One region of the Hominilimicola fabiformis genome, then DNA from elsewhere that is predicted to be linked to it. Evidence: a T-box and tRNA genes for the amino acid it is inferred to sense, from the RefSeq annotation. Region 1 holds a T-box; the other holds one or more tRNA genes.
The links. A T-box is a leader RNA that pairs with one kind of tRNA and senses whether it is charged. The one in region 1 lies ahead of pheS (phenylalanine--tRNA ligase subunit alpha), so its partner is inferred to be a tRNA-Phe.
Positions count from the first base shown of each region.

Region 2: it has a tRNA-Phe gene. The T-box ahead of pheS (phenylalanine--tRNA ligase subunit alpha) is inferred to sense a tRNA for this amino acid. The anticodon was not compared.

Region 1 covers NZ_JAJEQM010000008.1:120,081-130,744, forward strand. Annotated here, with positions in the region: gene proB (glutamate 5-kinase) at 1-688, shown strand, start outside; gene LKE05_RS07380 (glutamate-5-semialdehyde dehydrogenase) at 688-1,935, shown strand; gene LKE05_RS07385 (HAD family hydrolase) at 1,932-2,552, shown strand; gene htpG (molecular chaperone HtpG) at 2,600-4,486, opposite strand; gene LKE05_RS07395 (biotin--[acetyl-CoA-carboxylase] ligase) at 4,621-5,577, opposite strand; T-box leader at 5,703-5,938, shown strand; gene pheS (phenylalanine--tRNA ligase subunit alpha) at 5,981-7,000, shown strand; gene pheT (phenylalanine--tRNA ligase subunit beta) at 7,035-9,416, shown strand; gene LKE05_RS07410 (rhamnogalacturonan acetylesterase) at 9,687-10,664, opposite strand, start outside.
Region 2 covers NZ_JAJEQM010000004.1:152,688-163,351, reverse strand. Annotated here, with positions in the region: gene LKE05_RS04240 (sodium-translocating pyrophosphatase) at 1-1,235, shown strand, start outside; gene guaB (IMP dehydrogenase) at 1,284-2,750, opposite strand; gene dusB (tRNA dihydrouridine synthase DusB) at 2,843-3,805, opposite strand; gene LKE05_RS04225 (transglutaminase domain-containing protein) at 4,409-5,608, opposite strand; tRNA gene LKE05_RS04220 (tRNA-Cys) at 5,692-5,766, opposite strand; tRNA gene LKE05_RS04215 (tRNA-Gly) at 5,819-5,893, opposite strand; tRNA gene LKE05_RS04210 (tRNA-Phe) at 5,922-5,997, opposite strand; tRNA gene LKE05_RS04205 (tRNA-Asp) at 6,001-6,077, opposite strand; tRNA gene LKE05_RS04200 (tRNA-Val) at 6,106-6,181, opposite strand; gene LKE05_RS04195 (substrate-binding domain-containing protein) at 6,390-7,445, shown strand; gene LKE05_RS04190 (bifunctional diguanylate cyclase/phosphodiesterase) at 7,581-9,797, shown strand; gene LKE05_RS04185 (glycoside hydrolase family 3 N-terminal domain-containing protein) at 9,845-10,664, opposite strand, start outside.

The DNA of each region.
Region 1 (10,664 bases):
CGATTTAAGAAATCAAGGCAAGGAGATAATTCTTGTTTCATCGGGTGCGCAGGGAATTGCACTCGGTAAACTCGGTTTGGCTGAAAAGCCGAAAGATACAAAGGGCAAACAAGCCATTGCGGCAGTCGGACAGTGCGAACTGATGTATCTTTACGACAAAATGTTTTCGGGTTACAACAACACCGTTGCACAGGTGCTTTTAACGCGTGAGGATATTGCAATTCCGCGCAGAAAGAGAAATATTCAAAATACTGTTACAACGCTTATTGAAATGGGGATAATTCCTGTTGTAAACGAAAATGATACGGTAAGTTATGACGAAATCGAAATCGGCGACAATGATAATTTATCGGCAGTCGTTGCCGACCTTGTTGACGCGGATTTACTTGTACTTTTCTCCGATATTGACGGTTTGTACGACGATGACCCACACAAGAATAAAAACGCAAAATTACTTCCTACAGTATACGATATTGACGAAGTCAGAGATGTTGCAGGCGGTGCGGGAACAAGCAGAGGTACGGGCGGTATGGTGACAAAGCTTGAGGCTGCCGAAAGAGCGACAAATGCCGGTATTCATATGATAATCGCAAACGGAAACAATGTTGATTCACTTTACGATATACTTGACGGAAAGCCTGTCGGAACATTGTTTGTGTCGAAGAATTTCGATAAGGAGGAAGAATAATGAGCGAGCTTTTGGAAAAATGCACTCTTGCAAAAGATGCAGGATATAAAATGGTTTCAGTAAGTACGGTTACAAAGGACAATGCACTTGAGGCTATTGCAAATGCACTTGTAGAACGTGCCGATGAAATTATTGCGGCAAACAACATTGACATAGAAAACGCAAAGAAAAACGGAACACGTCAAGCTATGATTGACAGACTTACTCTTACAAAAGAACGCATTGACGGAATTGCGGAGGGAGTAAGACAGGTCAAAGCACTTGCCGACCCAATCGGTGAAGTAATAAAAATGTGGAAAAGACCAAACGGATTGACTATCGGTCAAAAACGTGTGCCTATGGGCGTTATTGCAATAATTTACGAGGCAAGACCGAATGTAACGGTTGACGCGGCGGTACTTTGCCTTAAAACTTCAAACGCCTGCATTTTAAGAGGCGGAAGTGAAGCAATTAATTCAAACAAAGCCGTTATGAAAATTATGCAGGATGCGGCATACGGTGTCGGAATACCTGAGGGGACACTAAATATAATAGAAGATACTTCGCGTGAAACAGCAACTCAGCTTATGAGAATGAACGGATATGTGGATTTGTTAATCCCACGCGGCGGTAAGGGACTTATTCGTTCGGTTGTTGAAAATGCGACTGTTCCCGTTGTTGAAACGGCGGCAGGCAACTGTCACGTTTATGTTGACGCGGACGCGGATATTGATATGGCAGTTAAAATTGTGCTTAATGCGAAAGTACAACGTCCGTCTGTGTGCAATGCCGCCGAAACTTTGCTTATAGACAAAAAAATAGCGGATAAATTTATTCCTGTTATGTTCAAGGCACTGAAAGAAAAGAATGTTGAAATCAGAGCCGACCAAAATTCAAAAGCAATATTTGCAGATGTAAATGACGTGACAGACGAGGATTATTATACTGAATATAATGATTATATTATGGCGGTAAAAGTCGTTGACGGAATTGATGAGGCGATTGAGCATATTAATAAGTACAACACAAAACATTCTGAGGCGATTGTTACAAATAATTACGAACATTCGCAAAAGTTCTTGAATGAGGTTGATGCGGCGGCGGTTTATGTTAATGCGTCAACAAGATTTACGGACGGTTTTGAGTTCGGATTTGGTGCTGAAATAGGCATAAGTACACAAAAAATGCACGCAAGAGGTCCAATGGGACTTGAGGCATTGACTTCTATTAAATATATAATTTACGGGGACGGTCAGATAAGAGAATGATAGAGTGGATATTTTTCGATGTCGGTTCAACGCTTGTTGACGAAAGCAAGGCATGGGAAAAACGCGTCAGCGATACGGTAAAAGGGAGCAACATAAGCGTAAGCGAGTTTTATAAATTAATGGACGACTGTGCTTTGAAAAATTTAATTCCGTATGATGACGCTGTTATTATATCGGGATTGAATAGGGCAGAATGGCACAGTGAACTTGAAATGCCTTATGAATATTCTGAAAATGTTTTGTCACAACTGTATGGTAAGTACAAAATCGGAGTTATAGCCAATCAGCCGTTGGGGACACAAAAACGCCTTGAAAAGTACGGCTTGGCAAAGTATATCAGCCTTGTCATATCCTCTGCGGAGGAGGGTGTATCAAAACCCGATATAAGACTTTTTCAAAAAGCACTTGAGAAAGCCGACTGTAAAGGTGAAAATGCTGTGATGGTCGGTGACAGGGTGGATAATGACGTTGCACCGGCTAAAAAGTTGGGTATGAAAACCGTATGCGTAAAACAGGGTATTCACAAGTTAAACACACCTAAAAATGAATTTGAAGTGCCGGATTATACTGTGGATACAATAGAAGAATTATTAAACATATTAAAAGAGGGACACTAAACTGAAATTTAGTGTCCCTCTTTGACGATGGAAGAAAAAACTGTTAATTAAAACAGCTTTTCAAGCAATTTATTGGAGCGTTCGATAAACTTTGTCATTTGTTCTGCCGGCAAAGGACTGTGGCTTATTTTCGCTAAGTCGTAAACATGTTCAATAACAAGATTTGCGTCCTCGTCATTTAATGTATCTATTTTCTTGATAAGTGAGTTGTTTGAATTTAGTACAAGTGTAAATTCATCGTGGAACATATCAGCCATACCTGCCATTTGCTGACCGTAAGCCTTATACATCTCCTGCATACGTCTTGACTGTTCACCAAGCAAAATTACGGCAGGGATTGAATCGTCTTTAAGTGACTGCACTTCGATTTTCAATGTATCGTCCTTGATTTCATTCTTGAACTTTTCGATCAACTTTTCTTCTTGTTCTTTAGTTGAATCGTCTTTTTCTGTGTTGTCCGAAATGTCATTTATGGCGGAATCAATACGTTTGAATTTAACACCCGTCTGTTTCATTTCAACAAGTGAAATAAAATGTGTATCCATCATTGACGGAAGTACAACGGCATTAAGTCCTTGATTTTTGAACATATTGATGTACTGTGATTGAGTTTGCGGATCGGAAACGTAATAAACGTCTTTTTCTTCCTTACCGTCAAGGTACTCGTCCAATGTCAAATATTTACCGTCAATATCCTTATAAATAATTACGTCCTTAACTTTTTCATAGAACTTTTCATCTCTTAAGCAACCGTATTTAATGAAGATATTGATGTAATCCCAATACTTTTCATAGTTTTCACGTTCGTTATTATAAATACTTGCAAGCTTGTCCGCAACTTTCTTTGTAATATGTGAAGAAATTTTCTTAACATAACCGTCATTCTGCAAGAAACTTCTTGATACGTTAAGCGGTAAGTCAGGACAGTCGATAACACCCTTCAAAAGCATTAGAAATTCGGGAATAACTTCTTTTACGTTGTCGGCAACAAATACTTGATTGTTGTATAACTTTATCTGTCCCTCTTGACCTGCAAATTCATGATTGATTTTAGGAAAGTACAAAATACCTTTTAAGTTGAACGGATAGTCTACATTAAGGTGAATCCAGAAAAGCGGTTCGTTGAAGTCCATAAATACGTTTCTGTAAAATTCCTTGTATTCTTCGTCTGTACACTCCGACGGCTTTTTCATCCAAAGCGGTGTTGTGTTGTTGATAGGCTTTGGCTCTGACGGTGTATCGTCCTCGTGCTCGTGTTCATGTTCATGATCATGACCGCAGTCACAGTGATCTTCGTGTTTGTCCTCAGGAACTTCAACATATATTTCAATAGGTAGGAATGCACAATACTTATGAAGAATTTGACGGATTGTGCTTTCTTCAAGAAATTCTTCCGAATCTTCGGCGATGTTAAGAGTTATTGTAGTACCTCTTTCTGTTCTGTCACCGTCTGTTAAGTCAAATTCCATACTTCCGTCACAAGTCCATTTTGCGGCTTTTGCACCGTCTTGATATGAAAGCGAATCAATTTCAACACTGTAGGCAACCATAAACGCACTGTAAAAACCAAGTCCGAAATGACCGATAATTTGAGAACCTTTGTCGTCCTCTTCCTTGTACTTTGAAAGGAAGTCGCTTGCACCCGAAAATGCGATTTGATTGATGTACTTGTCAATTTCTTCGGCAGTCATACCGATACCGTTATCACTGATGACAAGCTTTTTAGCGTCCTTAAATATTGATACGGTAACTTTGAATTTTTCGCTTTCGTCAATTTGAGCTTCACCGATACTTGCAAGTTTCTTTAATTTTGTGACCGCGTCACAACCGTTTGAAACAAGTTCTCTAAGGAAAATATCCTTATCGGAATAAAGCCATTTTTTTATAATAGGGAAAAGATTTTCACTGTCAACTGAAATATTACCTTTTGCCATATAAATCACTCCTTGAAGTTTAATTAATTTACATAATATATATTAATACTCAAAGTAAGATTTGTCAATACAAAATTAGCACTCAACAGATGTGAGTGCTAACAATTTACAATTTATTCATAATATATCCGATTTTAGATGTAACCGTAGATACCTCTGACTGAAACTTCACCGGAAGTGACGTGAATAATACCGTTTTCGGTTTGTACGGCGAGTGAACCGTTTTCGTCAACGTCAACGGCAGTTCCGCGAACCGTTTCGTTTTTGAAAATGACGTTTACTTCTCTGCCGAGCGTGACGCAACACTTTTTGTATTCATCAAGAATTGCACTGAGTCCGCCGTCGAGAAACTTCTTATAATAACATTCAAATTCGTTTAACAATTTTGCGATTAATTCGTTTCGCACATATTTGTGACCGCTTTCGATAAACATTGAAGTAGCCTTGTCGGCGATGTCGTCATCGAATGATTCTGTGTTTACATTTACACCGATACCGCATACAACGTAGTTGACCATATTTATCTCAGCAGACATTTCGGTTAGAATACCGCAGATTTTTTTACCGTTAATAACAATGTCATTAGGCCATTTAATCATTGAATTAAGACCGATAGCTTTGCAGACGGCAAGACCTGCGACAAGCGTTATTTGCGAAACTTCAAGTGGGGAGATTTCGGGCTTTAAAAGGATTGAATGCCAAATGCCTATCCCACGCGGAGAAGTCCAACCACGTCCGCGACTGCCTTTGCCGTGCGTTTGCACTTCAGCGATAAATACACTGCCGTCAGGCGAGGAATTGCTTTCCTTTGCACGATTGTTTGTCGTGTCGGTTTCATCATATATAAATAAGTTGTGACCGATAAAATCGGTGGTAAGTCCGCTTTTGATACCGCTTTCGGTTATGATGTCGGGCGAGGAAATAAGGCGGTAGCCTTTGTTCGTGACCGATTCGATTTTGTAACCGCTTTCGCGTAATGATTTAATGTGTTTCCATATTGCCGTTCGCGAAACATTCAACATTTCGCTTATGCGTTCGCCTGAAATATATCCGTCTGCATTTTTTAATATATCTAAAATTTCTTCTTTCAATTCAAATCAACCCTTTCGGGATAAATTATATAATTTTTTGGCAAAAAAATCAATCCTTTTAAATAATTTTATGTTATTGATTGACAAAATAAAAAAAAGGTGATATAATATTTTATTATTGAATATTAAAAGCAATGATGGAACAAAGTAAGGTATACACCGCCTAAAGAGAGTATCGGTTATTGAGCTGTGAGCCGATACGGTAAGGATTTATTTGAAATTTCATTCCGGAGCTGCATAGGTGAAAGCGGTTTGCAAGTAGTCTGTGACGGGTAGTGCCGTTATACATAATTGAGTGCCGATATTTTATCGGAAGTCGGGTGGTACCGCGGAGTTTGAATTTACACACTTCGTCCCTTATGGGACGGAGTGTTTTTTAATTTATATCGAAAGGAATTTTGAAATGAGAGAAAAGTTAGAAGAAATCAAAAAAAATGCCCTTGATGTACTTCAAAAAGCAACTGACATTGATGCTCTTGAAGAAGCAAGAATAAAATTTCTCGGTAAAAAGGGTGAACTTACTGCCGTACTAAAAGGTATGGGACAGTTAAGCAAAGAAGAAAGACCGCAAATCGGTGCGCTTGCAAACGAAATTCGCGGTGTAATCGAAAACCACATAGATACGAAGAAAGCGGAAATCTCAGAAAAGCTTGAAGAAATCAAGCTGAAGAGTGAAGTAATCGACGTTACAATGCCGGGTAAGGCACAAAAAACAGGCAAACTTCATCCGCTTACAAAAGTAATGAACAACATTAAAGACACATTCATCGGAATGGGTTTTGAAATCGCGGAAGGTCCGGAAGTTGAGCTTGACTACTACAACTTTGAAGCGCTTAACATTCCTCCGAACCACCCTGCACGTGATACTCAAGACACATTCTATATAAACGAAAATACGGTTTTAAGAACACAAACTTCACCTATCCAAGTTCGTGTTATGGAAAAGAAGAAACCGCCTATCAGAATTATAGCACCGGGCAGAGTTTACAGAAGTGACGCAGTTGACGCAACTCACTCACCTGTATTCCACCAAATCGAAGGACTTGTAGTTGATAAAGGTGTTACAATGGCAGATTTAAAGGGTACTCTTGAAATGTTTATCCACCGTCTTTACGGCGAAAATACAAAAGTACGTTTCAGACCTCACCATTTCCCGTTTACAGAGCCGTCAGCCGAAGTTGACGTTTCGTGTTTCGCTTGCGGCGGTAAAGGCTGCAGCGTATGTAAAGGCGAGGGCTGGATTGAAGTTTTGGGCTGCGGTATGGTACACCCTAAGGTACTTGCAAACTGCGGTATTGACCCTGAAGTATATTCGGGCTTTGCTTTCGGTATCGGTCTTGAAAGAATTGCAATGGGTAAGTATGATATTAACGACCTTAGACTTTTCTTTGAAAATGATTTGAGATTCTTAGACCAGTTTTAATATATTATTCGGAAATTGAAAGGAATGAAATATAATGAATTTACCTATGAGTTGGCTTAATGACTATATGGATATAGACGTTACGCCGAAAGAATATTCAGACAGACTTACAATGACAGGCTCTAAAGTTGAGGGTTGGGAGAATATGGGCGAATCTGTTCAGAATGTAGTTGCGGGTAAGGTGCTTACCTGTGAAGATCACCCTGACAGTGACCATCTTCATGTGTGTACGGTTGACGCAGGAACAGGCGAGATTTTGCAGATTGTCTGCGGTGCACCGAACGTAAAAGCCGGTATAATCGTTCCCGTTGCACTTGTCGGTGCGGTACTTCCTGACGGAAAGATTAAAAAAGGCAAGCTTAGAGGCGTTGAATCTTACGGTATGCTTTGCTCACACGATGAACTTGGTATAACAGAGGATATGCTTGGCTATGAGCCTGAATACGGTATTCTTATTCTTCCGGACGATACAAAAATCGGTACGGATATTAAGGATATATTCGGTATGAATGAAACTGTCGTTGAATTTGAAATCACTTCAAACAGACCTGATTGTTTCAGCATAATCGGTCTTGCGCGTGAAACAGCGGCGTCATTTAATAAAAAGTTCACTATTCCTGAAGTTAAGTTTAACGAAAACAGTGAAAATATCGCCGATACAATCAGCGTTGATGTACAGGACAAGGATAAGTGTAAGAGATACTGTGCAAGAATGGTTAAGAACGTTAAAATCGGTCCGTCACCGAGTTGGATGCAGGAAAGACTTCGTGCGTGCGGTGTAAGACCCATCAACAATATTGTCGATATAACAAACTATGTACTTCTTGAATATGGTCAGCCTATGCACGCATTTGATTTGAGAGATTTACAGGATAACAAAATTATCGTAAGACGTGCAAATGACGGTGAAGTTATAAAGACTCTTGATGAACAGGACAGAACACTTACTTCAAACGACCTTGTAATCGCAGACGGCGGCAGAGCTGTTGCTATTGCAGGTGTTATGGGCGGATTTAACAGTGAAGTTAAGGACGATACAACAACTGTTATTTTTGAATCGGCTACATTTGACGGTGCGTCTGTAAGACTTACAGCACAAAGAGTCGGTCTTAGAACAGAATCATCATCAAGATATGAAAAGGGACTTGACTATAACAATACAGTTCCTGCCGTTGAAAGAGCGTGTCAGCTTGTAGAAGAACTTGGCTGCGGTGAAAATGTCGGCGGAATGATTGACGTTATGGGTAACGTAACAGATATGCAGCCGCTTGCTTTCAGACCTGATAAAATTAATGCGTTCCTTGGAACAGACATTCCGACAGAGGATATGGTTAAGTATTTTGACGCACTTGAAATCAAGGTTGACCTTGACAAGATGACTGTAACTCCTCCGTCATTCAGACCTGACCTTGAAGGTGAGGCGGATATTGCGGAAGAAGTTGCACGTTTCTACGGTTACGATAAAATACCTGTAACACTTCTTTCGGGCGAGGCTACTTGCGGAATGAAAACAGAACGTCAGCAGGTACAGGACAGAGTGAACGAACTTCTTACAGCACAAGGTATGTACGAAATTTACACATACACATTCACAAGTCCGTCAATATTCGATAAACTGAATATTCCGAAAGACAGTGAAATGAGAAACGTTGTAAAAATTACAAATCCGCTTGGCGAGGACACATCGGTAATGCGTACAACTACTATCGCAAGTATGATGGATATATTGTCAAGAAACTATAATTACAGAAATCCGTCTGCCAAGTTGTTTGAAATAGGAAAGATATTTATTCCGACAACGGACGGTGAACTTCCGAACGAACCTGTTAAAATCACAATGGGTATGTACGGCGATAACGTAGATTTCTATGACATTAAGGGTATATGCGAAACAATGTTTGCACAACTTAACGTAAAGAATGTTAAGTATGAGGCCGTAACAGATAACCCGACATTCCACCCGGGAAGATGTGCAAAGATAAGTGCCGGCAATAAGGTAATCGGCATAATCGGTGAAATTCACCCGGCAGTAAGCAGAAAATACGGAATTGAAACTCCTGTATATATTGCCGAATTGGATTTTGAAAATGTATTCCTTAATATTAAGACTGATATTAAGTTTAAGGAACTTCCTAAGTATCCTGCCGTAACTCGTGATATAGCAATGCTTGTTGATAAGACAGTTCCTGTTGCGGATATTGAAAATGTAATCAAAAAGGCATCGGGTAAAATGCTTGAAAGCTTGCAGTTGTTTGACGTTTACGAGGGTAAACAGATACCTGAGGGCAAAAAGAGCGTTGCATACAGTGCTATATACAGAAGCGCAGACAGAAGTTTGACAGGTGATGAAGTGCAGAAAGTATTTGATAAGGTTGTTAAAAATCTTGAAAATCAAATCGGTGCTCAATTAAGATAAGATATAAAAAAACTGCATTTTGATTTTATTCAAAATGCAGTTTTTGTTATTTTGTAGACAAAACCGTTATGGTTTTGTCTGCTTTGTTTTTTGGAGTATGAGGTGCTAACCTCATTGAAAATCATTTCTGACGACATGTGCGGTAGAAATGGCTTAAAATCTCAAGTTTCGACTGTGGAGGAACTTTAGATTTTTTCACAAAAAATACTCAAAAATTACATCGCAAGAGGTGATTTTTGGGCTGGCGACATTATGTCGACAGCCTCTGTATTAGATATTGGTGATGTCTTTGTCAAGGTCGGCAAGCTCGGACGCTTTCGGAACGTTGACAAGACCGATTGTTTTTAAGTGTTCGATTTCTTTTGAATTTTGCGGTTTGACACTTGAATCGTGTTTCGGCATTTCGACGTTAATCATATCTTTTTTGATTAAGTCTGCTATCGGCTGAACGTTGTTTTTAATCATTTCGTTTGCAACAAATCGTGCAACGATGTTGCCGCCGATGTCGTTTGTGTGGGTGTAATCGCGGTCAGTGCCGTTGCCCCAGAAATAATCCCAAGCTTTTACCGCTCCTGCTGCCTCAAAAAATTCGGTTGTGCGTGACCACAAGTCAATAAACGGTACATTCATTTCGTCACATACGTTTTTAACTGCTGTTCTGTAATCACCGAGCAAGTTAAGAAGTGTTCCGTCCTCTTGGAATATAATTCTGTTGATTGGTGAACATATTATCGGATTTGCACTTTTTTCGCGGACAAAGTTTACAAAATATTTTAAGTTCTCCGTGTATCCGCCGAACGCGTCAAGAGTATCTATTTTTTGGTCGTTGTGACCGAACTCGATAATCAGGAAATCACCCTTTTTGATTTTGTCTTTGAATGCGGTGAAATTCACATTTTTAAAATCTTCGGTTGTAGAACCTGATTGAGCGTGGTTTTCAACCGCAATGCCCGTGTTAAAAAATTGCGGAAACATTTGACCCCAACCGCAGTATGTAGAGGTAGCGTTGTACGGATATTCGGCAGGCTGGTCTGTGACGGTTGAGTCACCGGCGATGTAAACTGTCGGAATATTGACAGGCGATACTGCGGAAAGTGCGGTAAAATCACCGTCGCACATAATATCAATTTCAACTCCGTTTACGTTTGTGTAATCTTCGTTGTTTTTGTGGTAGTCACATACGCTGACGTTGAAAGTAATGTCTGTGCTTTCTCCTTTGCCAAGATTTATATCTTGTGCCATAAAACG
Region 2 (10,664 bases), on a different contig from region 1:
TTTCGACAAAGGAAGGTGCAACGCAAAAATCGCTTTTAGGCTCATTAAGACGCGGTACATACATTGCGTCAATTCTGTCGGCAGTCGGCTCGGCATTTCTTATTTTCACATTACTTCCCGACAATTCAAATGTAATTTGGGCGGTTATTTCGGGACTTATCGCAGGCGTGATGATAGGATATTTCACAGAGTATTACACGTCAGACTCTTACAATCCTACAAAAAACCTCGCAAAATCTTCAAATACAGGCTCGGCGACAATCATAATAGACGGTATCGCACTGGGAATGTCGTCAACGGCGATACCTGTTATTATAATCGGAATTTCGGTAATTATAAGCTACTTTACCGCAGGAGGTATGGCAAGCTTTGAGGACGGACTTTACGGAGTTGGTTTGTCGGCAGTCGGTATGCTTTCAACACTCGGCATAACGCTTGCGACAGATGCATACGGACCTGTTGCCGACAACGCAGGAGGTATTGCGGAGATGTCAGGACTTCCCGATATAGTGCGTGAAAGAACGGACGCACTCGATTCACTCGGCAACACGACCGCCGCAACAGGCAAAGGTTTTGCAATAGGCTCGGCGGCACTGACCGCGCTTGCACTGATAGTTTCATACACCGATAAAATAACCGAAATGGGAATTGAACTTAATCTTTCCGTCACTAATCCCGCAGTGCTTATAGGCTTATTTTCAGGGGCAATGCTGCCGTTTTTGTTCAGTGCAATGACTATGAGAGCTGTCGGACGTGCGGCACAAAAAATTGTTGTTGAAGTAAGACGTCAGTTTAAAGAGATAAAAGGATTGATTGACGGAAAAGCAGAGGCTGATTATGAAACGTGCGTTGACATATGCACAAAATCTTCGCTAAAAGAGATGATTTTCCCCGCCGCACTCGGAATACTTGCACCGATAATTGTCGGATTGGTGCTTGGGTGCAACGGTGTTGTCGGTATGCTTGCAGGTGCTTTAATATCCGGTTTTGCACTTGCTGTAATGATGGCTAATTCGGGCGGTGCTTGGGATAATGCGAAAAAATATATCGAGGCAGGTAATTTCGGTGGTAAAGGCAGCGAAAATCATAAAGCCGCCGTTGTAGGCGATACGGTCGGTGATCCGTTTAAAGATACTTCCGGTCCGTCCGTTAATATATTGATTAAACTTCTGTCTATGGTTTCAATCGTTTTCGCCGCACTTATCGCCACATACGGCGGTATGGGGCTGTTTTAGGCATACAAAAAGGCAAGCCACATAAGTTGACTTGCCTTAAATTTCTTATTAGCCTTGTGTATTATAGCTGTAGTTTGGAGCCTCTTTAGTGATATAAATATCATGAGGATGGCTTTCCTTTAGACCTGCACCTGTAATTCTTACGAACTTACCGTTTTCCTTTAGTAGAGGAATTGTCTTAGTACCGCAGTAACCCATACCCGAACGCAGACCGCCGAGTATTTGGAATATAGTATCAGAAACAGGGCCCTTATAAGGTACACGACCTTCAACACCCTCCGGAACAAGTTTCTTTGAACCTGTCTGGAAGTATCTATCCTTACTTCCACATTCCATTGCTGCGATTGAACCCATACCTCTGTAAACCTTGAAACGTCTGCCTTGGAATATTTCAAATTCGCCAGGGCTTTCGTCACAGCCTGCAAGCAAGCTACCAAGCATAATAACGTCCGCACCTGCCGCAACAGCCTTAACAACATCGCCCGAATACTTAACACCGCCGTCGGCGATAACAGGGATATTGTACTTCTTTGCAACTTGGCTTACGTCATATACAGCAGTAATCTGCGGTACACCGATACCTGCAACGACACGGGTTGTACAGATTGAACCCGGACCGATACCGACCTTAACACAGTCTGCGCCTGCGTTAATAAGTGCCTCTGCCGCCTCACCTGTTGCGATATTTCCTGCGATTAAGTCCAAATCAGGGAATGCCTCCTTGATTTCCTTAACCTTATTTATGATATTCTTACTGTGACCGTGTGCACTGTCAAGTACAACAACGTCAACACCTGCATCATATACAGCCTTAACTCTTTCCAATGCATCGTTTGTAACACCGATTGCCGCACCGACCAAAAGTCTGCCGTTCTTATCTCTTGCAGAATTCGGATAACGGATAGCTTTTTCAATATCCTTTATTGTAATAAGTCCTTTTAAGTGATTTTTCTCATCAACTATCGGCAACTTCTCAATCTTGTGCTTTGAAAGAAGTTTCTGTGCCTCTGAAAGAGTTGTTCCGACAGGAGCAGTTATAAGATTTTCGCTTGTCATAGCGTCTTTAATTTTCTTTGCAAAATCTGTTTCAAATCTCAAGTCACGGTTTGTAATTATACCGATAAGCACGTTATTGTCATCACAAATCGGAACACCTGAAATTTTATATTTACCCATAAGCTCATCTGCGTCTTTTAGCGTATGGTTTTCAGAAAGACTGAACGGATTGGCTATAACGCCGTTCTCACTTCTCTTTACTTTATCAACTTCCGCAGCCTGCTGTTCAATCGTCATATTCTTATGAATTATTCCGATTCCGCCCTCTCGTGCGATTGCAATAGCCATTGACGACTCTGTAACAGTATCCATTGCCGAACTCATCAGCGGTATGTTAAGCGTTATGTTTTTAGTTAGTTTTGTTGTTAAGTCAACTTCGTTAGGTGTAAAATCAGATGCTTGCGGTACAAGTAATACATCATCAAATGTAAGACCTTCCTTAGAAAATTTTTCTTCCATTCTTATAACTCCTCTCATTAGTATTAATTTTATTAATTATAACAAATTTTGCGGTTTTTTTCAAGACCTTTTTTACGTCATTTTAAAGTTTATTATAATTGATTAATATAGTCTGTAAGGCATATTCGCATTGTGGCAATATCACTAATTTTGAAAACTTCGCCCTTTAATCTCGACGAACCCGCAAGTCCCTTGATATACCACGCAATATGCTTTCTCGCCTCTTTTATTCCGCGGCTTTCGCCCTTTTCTTCAACAAGCATTTCAATATGTTCCAACGCTTGTGCAAGTCTGTCCTGAGGAGTCGGTTCAAAGTTCACTTTGCCGTTTTTCAGATATTCGTTTACCTGTCTGAATATAAACGGATTTCCCTCGCAGCCTCTGCCTATCATAACCGCGTCACAACCCGTCATATCAATCATTCTTTTCGCATCCTCGGCACATTTTATATCGCCGTTGCCGATTACCGGAATTGAAACCGATTCTTTTACTTTCTTTATTATATCCCAATCCGCCGTTCCGCTGTAAAACTCTGCCCGCGTTCTGCCGTGTATCGCAATCGCCGCCGCTCCGCCTTGTTCTATAATCTTTGCAACTTCAACTGCATTTATACTGTCATCGTCCCAACCTTTACGAATTTTTACCGTCACAGGCACAGGCGACGCGGAAGAAACTTTATGCACTATCTCGCCTATTTTTTCGGGTGTCTTAAGCAATGCGCTGCCGTCACCGTTGTTTACGATTTTAGGTGTGGGACAGCCCATATTTATATCTATTATATCAGGTTTTACCGCCATAACTTTCGGTATCACTTCCGCCATTATATCAGCGTCAGAGCCGAATATTTGTATCGCACAAGGACGTTCTTCGTCATCTATCCGCATTAAATCGGCGGTTTTTTTATCGTTGTAGTACAGTCCTTTCGCACTCACCATTTCCGAATACACAAGTCCTGCACCGTATCTTCGGCATATTTTTCTGAAAGGTAAATCAGTTACTCCCGCCATCGGTGCAAGAAATACGTTGTTTTCTGTTTCAAAATTTCCTATTTTCATTGTTTCGCCTTTTATTTTTCCCTTTGTTTTTGATTATATCCAAAACAGACAAGCCTGTGTTATGTTTTTGGCTTGCCTTTCGATTTGCCACCACTCCGTCACTTCGTGACACCTCTCCTCAAGGAGAGGCTTTTCGTATGGCTCCCATTGAGGGGAGCCGGCGGCGTAGCCGTCTGTGAGGTGGCTTTACCTTGCCTTTCGATTTGCCACCACTCCGTCACTTCGTGACACCTCTCCGCAAGGAGAGGCTTTCGTATGGCTCCCATTGAGGGGAGCTGGCGGCGTAGCCGTCTGTGGAGTGGCTTTACCTTGCCTTTCGATTTGCCACCACTCCGTCACTTCGTGACATCTCTCCTCAAGGAGAGGCTTTCGTATAGCTCCCATTGAGGGGAGCCGGCGGCGTAGCCGTCTGTGGGGTGGCTTTACCTTGCCTTTCGATTTGCCACCACTCCGTCACTTCGTGACACCTTTCCTCAAGGAGAGGCTTTCGTATGGCTCCCATTGAGGGGAGCTGGCGGCGTAGCCGTCTGTGGGGTGGCTCTTTTCTCTTTTCGCTCTTATCTGCCACTCTGGCGACCGATGATCGCCCCTACGAACGTTAAATTATCTTCTTTTTGAGTATTCCAATATTTTATGATTATTTGAGAAGAACTGCAAATTTGCGTCAAAATACAAATGTGAAACTTCGCCCTTATTCATTTCACCGTTTTCGATTTTATTTGCACAATCCCATGTTGTATCGACAATCATCCACCTGCCGTCAACGTAAACTTCATTCCATGCGTGATTTTGTTCGTCAGTTGCAATACTTATGTCTGTCCACGCGGTATCATTACCGACACCAAGTGCGTATCCCGACACGACATTACACGGTATATCAATACTTCTGCACAGCGACGCCATAAGCGTTGCAAAACCAAGACACACTGCCTTACGGCTCTTTACTATATCCGTTGCGTAATACGGCGGTGCCTCGTCACTTGCAAGGCTGTCAACGTCATAATACATATAAGAACATATCCAATCGTGCAACGCAAGCACTTTTTCATAGTCTGTCGTTTTATCCGCCGTAAGCTGTTCGGCGATAGAGATTATACTGTCACTGTTTGACTGTATAGACGCGGTGTATTTAAGCGCCTCTTTAATTGACTTATCCTTTTCATACATCGCCTTATTATGTTCAAACACAGGTGACTGTTCGATAACCCAACCGCCGTTGCCGTCACGCACAAGTTTTACATAATTATACACCCAGCTTTCAAACTGTCCGTAAGGCCTATCACCGGTATACACGTCAACACCGACAGATGCGCCGTCCGTTTTCGGAATTGATATTGTTTTATTGAAACTATTTTCGGAATTTGCCGTAATCGAAACCTGTTCAAGCGTTTCACCGTTTTCATCGATAAATGCCGCAATCAAATTTGATTTACTTCTTGAGCCGACAATTCCGAATATCTGTATTCTGTCATAATCCGCAATCATAGAAATATTTTCGTTCGGATAAAACGAAAGCATAGGACTGTTCTGTATATACGCATTGACCGCCACATCTGACGGATCAATAGGTAAATCCTCCTGTTTTATCATTGCCATAAGCTCGGACGGTGTAGGAATATAATCCGTCACCCTCGAAAGCCGTTCGGACAATGCCGAAACTGACTCAGTAACCTCCGGACAATTTTCTTTAAGATACGGAACATAACTTCCGAAATTCAAGAAAAAGTCTGTCTGCGAATTAATCACGGCTATTCCTATTGCTAATATCAAAAGTATGGCAAAAAATTTCTTTATCTTTTTCATATCATACCACCATACCAAAATCAAATTTTATATAAAAAATGCTGCGACCTAAGTATATTCTTAAGCCGCAGCATCTTCCTTATTGGAGGCGCCACCCAGATTTGAACTGGGGAATAAAGGTTTTGCAGACCTCTGCCTTACCACTTGGCTATGGCGCCGGATACAAATAACAAAAGACGCATATTTTTGCGTCTTTTGTCTTGTAGTAAATGGAGCGGAAGACGAGATTCGAACTCGCGACGTTCACCTTGGCAAGGTGACGCTCTACCACTGAGCCACTCCCGCATTTTTCACAATTCATAGAATTGTGAAGTGGTGCCTTCGGGTGGAATCGAACCGCCGACACAGGGATTTTCAGTCCCTTGCTCTACCGACTGAGCTACAAAGGCATATGGCGACCCGGATGAGGCTCGAACTCACGACCTCCAGCGTGACAGGCTGGCGTTCTAACCAACTGAACTACCGGGCCATAACACTTTATTTTCATAAAGTGTATTTGGTGGGAGTTACAGGGCTCGAACCTGTGACATCCTGCTTGTAAGGCAGACGCTCTCCCAGCTGAGCTAAACTCCCATTTGCGCTGACCTGTTGTGTCGGCCAACAACATTGACTATTATAGCAGACCTTTTTTACTTTGTCAACACTTTTTTTAAAAAAATTTTTATTTTTTTAAAAAAGATTTTTTTTGGTTATTTTTGACTGATATTTATATTTATTTTTATGTTTTTATGGTGTATAATATTACTAATATAAAATGTATGACTTAGAGGAGGAAACACTTATGAAGAAATATATAAAAAAGTTAATTTCAATTCCCTCTATATTGGCGATAAGCATTTCATTGCTTACTGCGTGTTCTGTTCCGCAGAGCGAATCGACTCCTTCTCCTTCGGAGAAATCAGCAAATGAAACCGTCTATGCTTTTGTCGGAAAAGATATACAAAATCCGTATAGCCAAAAAGTTTTTGAGGGTTTTGAAAGTGCCTGCAACGAAATAGGCATTGAAGCGATATACAAAGCGCCTACTTCCGCAACTGCCGACAAACAAATTGAAATTATAAACGAACTTATAGATAATAACGTGGACGGAATTGCCATTTCCGCCAACGATGCCGACGCACTTGAATCTTCACTTACCGAGGCTCTGAATTCAGGCATTGAAGTAATATCGGTTGATGCACCCGTAAATTCAATTTCACGAAAAACGCATATTCAACAAGCCGATCCGGAAGTACTCGGACGAAATTTTATAAAGAGTGCGTATGACGTTTCAAACGGTGAAGGCGGTTTTGCGATTTTAACTTCCACAGGCAGTGCACCGAATCAAAATCAATGGATACGCTATCTAAAGCTCGAAATAGAAGAAAATCCCGAAAAATACAGCAATATGCCTCTTATCGAAATAGCTTACGGCGATGATGATGCAACCAAATCTTACACGGAAACACAATATCTTTTGCAAAATGACGCTATTAAAACTATTATCGTTCCTACGACAATAGGCTTGAGTTCCGCCGCCAAAGCACTTAAAGAATCCGGCAAGGATGTAAATCTTATAGGACTTGGTTTTCCGAGTGAATTATCCGAATACATAAAAGACGGAACGTGCGACAGATTGTACATATGGAATACGACCGATCTCGGCTACCTTACCGCCTACACGCTTAAAGCCCTTGACGAAAATGAAATAACAGGCAGCATAGGTGAAACATTTACCGCCGGTTCACTCGGCGAAAAGACAATCACCGCTGACAAGGACAATGCAAGCGAAATAATACTCGGCGACCCGATTATGTTTGACCGCACAAACATCGACTCATTATCGGATATATATTAGTGTAAAATCCCCAAAAAAACACATTTATATGTGTTTTTTTATTTGAAATTATTGCACTGTTCTGCCTATTATGATAATATAATTATACTTATAATTAATTATTCATATTTTCTTTTTTGGGGAGGCACAGAATATATGTATAAAAAAACAATATCAAAAAGATTGAGACTTCCAATTGCCCTGCTTGTCACTATTGCTATTGTTATAATCAGCTATGCCAGTTATATTACCTATGCGGCAAATCAACGAACGATTTCTACTCTTTCTGAAATTTCACACCAAAATCAGACTATTTTCAGTCTTGAACTCGGAAGAGATGCAAAAATCATAGAAAATGCGGCATCTTATATAGAAAAATTGGGTTATGCCTCTTTTGACGATATTCTTACATTTTTAAAGCATAGCCAAATCGATGATCAACAGCATCTTTTAGGAATTATAACACCTGACGGCAAGCTTACCGACATAAACGGAGTCGAAATCGACTTATCTCAATTTCCTAATACAAAAGAGGCTTTTAACAGCGAAGAAACTAAATTCTTTTGCGATTCATATAATGATTTTACATTTCTTGTATGCACTACACCCATAAGAATAGACGGCGAAAATAAATTCGTAATTTTCTCTACATATCTGACTTCCCGATATGCAGATTCAATTTCAACGCCTACATTTGAAAACAAAGGATATTCTTACGTCATTGACAGCGACGGAAAAAGAATTGTCGGTTCATCTCATAATGGTTCATTCGGATTGACATTCGACAATCTGTTTGATGAAATGAGTCAAGCGTCAAGCAAAAATGACAGTGCCATACAGCAAATGCAAGCCGATTTAAAAGAAGGTAAATCAGACGGAATAATAATGCTTAACGGCATTGAAAAATACATTTATTATACACCGCTTAATATAAACGACTGGTACATACTTACCGTTGTGCCAAAAAACGTTGTGACAAAGTACACAACTCAAATTCTTATATGCTGTTACCTGTTCATCGTATTTTGCTCAATCGTATTTTTCTACCTATTGCATACGGCAATCAAAGCAAAAACCACCAGTCAAAAGCAGCTTGAGGAAATGGCTTACGTTGACAGTCTTACAGGCGGTATGTCATATACAAAATTTGTTTTTGAGGCTGAGAAAACACTGAAAGACAATCCAGATGAAAATTATGCTTTAATTAACCTTGATATAAACAATTTTCAATATATCAATGACTTTTTCGGTGATGACGAAGGCGACAGAGCTTTAAAATTTTTGTGGTCTGCCATTTATAAGCGACTTGAGCCAAAAGAATTGTGTTCAAGAATTTTTGACGACCACTTTGTCGCATTAATCACATACGACAATACTAAGTCGTTAGATAACGCTTGCGCAGATTTCTTTAACTCGCTTAAATTATACAGTCCGGCAGGCGGTGTATATAATATGACGGTATCTGTCGGAATTTATCTTGTGGATGACAGAGATATGAAGATAAATTCAATGCTTAATCGTGCAAGAATAACACAAAAGCATTTGAAAGGACAGTCCTCACAATCGCAATATGCAATATATTCTTCAAAGCAACGTAATGATATTATGATGCAGAAAACGATTGAAAACGGCTTTGAGGATGCTATTAAAAACAAAGAATTTAAGGTTTATTTCCAACCTAAATTCAATATTAACGCAAACAAATTTGACGGTGCAGAAGCTCTTGTACGTTGGCAAAAACCTAACGGAACAATAATTTCACCGGGTATGTTTATACCGCTGTTTGAAAAGAACGGCGATATTATTAAGCTTGACAAATATGTGCTTGAAGAAACTTGTGCCAAAATCAGAAAATGGCTTGATTTGGGCTATGACGTTTCGCCAATATCGGTAAACGTATCACTCCTGCAGTTATTGGACGAAAACTTTGTTGAGGATCATATCAAGACGGTTGAAAAGTACGGAATACCGCTAAATCTGATTGAAGTTGAATTTACCGAAAGTATTCTTGCAGAAAACGAAAGCTTGCTTATTTCGCTTACAAAGCAATGTAAAAAGCACGGAATTAAAGTTTTACTTGATGACTTCGGCAGCGGGTATTCTTCACTTAATATGCTTAATCTTCTGCCTTGTGACATCGTTAAACTTGACAAACGTTTTGTCGATAAACTGGAAACAGACGATAAGTCAAAGGCCATTGTTTTGAGCACAATATCGCTTGCACATACACTTCAAATGTCGGTTACGGCAGAGGGTGTTGAAACAAAAAATCAATACGATTTATTGAAAGAAATGCATTGCGATACAATTCAAGGTTTCTATTGTGCAAAGCCAATGCCTGAGGACGATTACGAAAACCTAATCAAAGGCTGATAAATTACAGACATTATAAAAGGCTGTCGATTTCGACAGCCTTTGTTTTATATTTGCCCTTTCATCTTAAGCACTCGCTCTACTGCACTGTTTAGTGTCTCTTCACTGATTTCACCGCATTTAACCGCATTTAAAATCTGATTATAACCTGTTTGATAATCGGTCGTTATAAGTAAGTCGTTACCCGCATTTACCGCTTTAACGTATACATTCTCCATATCTGCGACTGCACCCATAGCAATGTCGTCTGTCATTATAACACCGTCAAAACCGCACTCATCTCTGAGCATATTGTGAATTGTCGGCGAAAGTGACGCGGGGTTTTCACTGTCAAGTGCATTTACCGTATTATGTGCCACAAGCACACTGCTTGCACCTGCCTCAATTCCGGCTTTAAACGGAAGCAAGTCGTTTTCGCGTATACTCTCGGCAGTTTTGTCGTCATAAACAGTGCCTTGATGACTGTCACCGCCTACACCGCCATATCCGGGAAAATGCTTTAATACGCTCATAATTCCTGCGTTATTCATTGCCGTTACCGTCTTTGAAACGAAATCAGCCGTAACTTCCGCATTTTGTCCAAGACTTCTGTCATACATATAATCAGACGGATTTGTCGAAACGTCCGCAACGGGTGCAAGATTCATATTAACTCCCAAGCTCAAAAGGAGTTCCGATTTTTCCGTTGCATTTTCAACTACTGCGTCCATTCCGCCCTCATTGTAAATCTCTTGCGGCGACTTGAATTTTTCGGGTGCAAGATTAGGGTTTGAACTTACTCTTACAACCGTTCCTCCCTCCTCGTCCGCACCGATTATAAGCGGTATGTCGCTTTTATCTTGATAACTCTGTATTTTTTCTTTTACT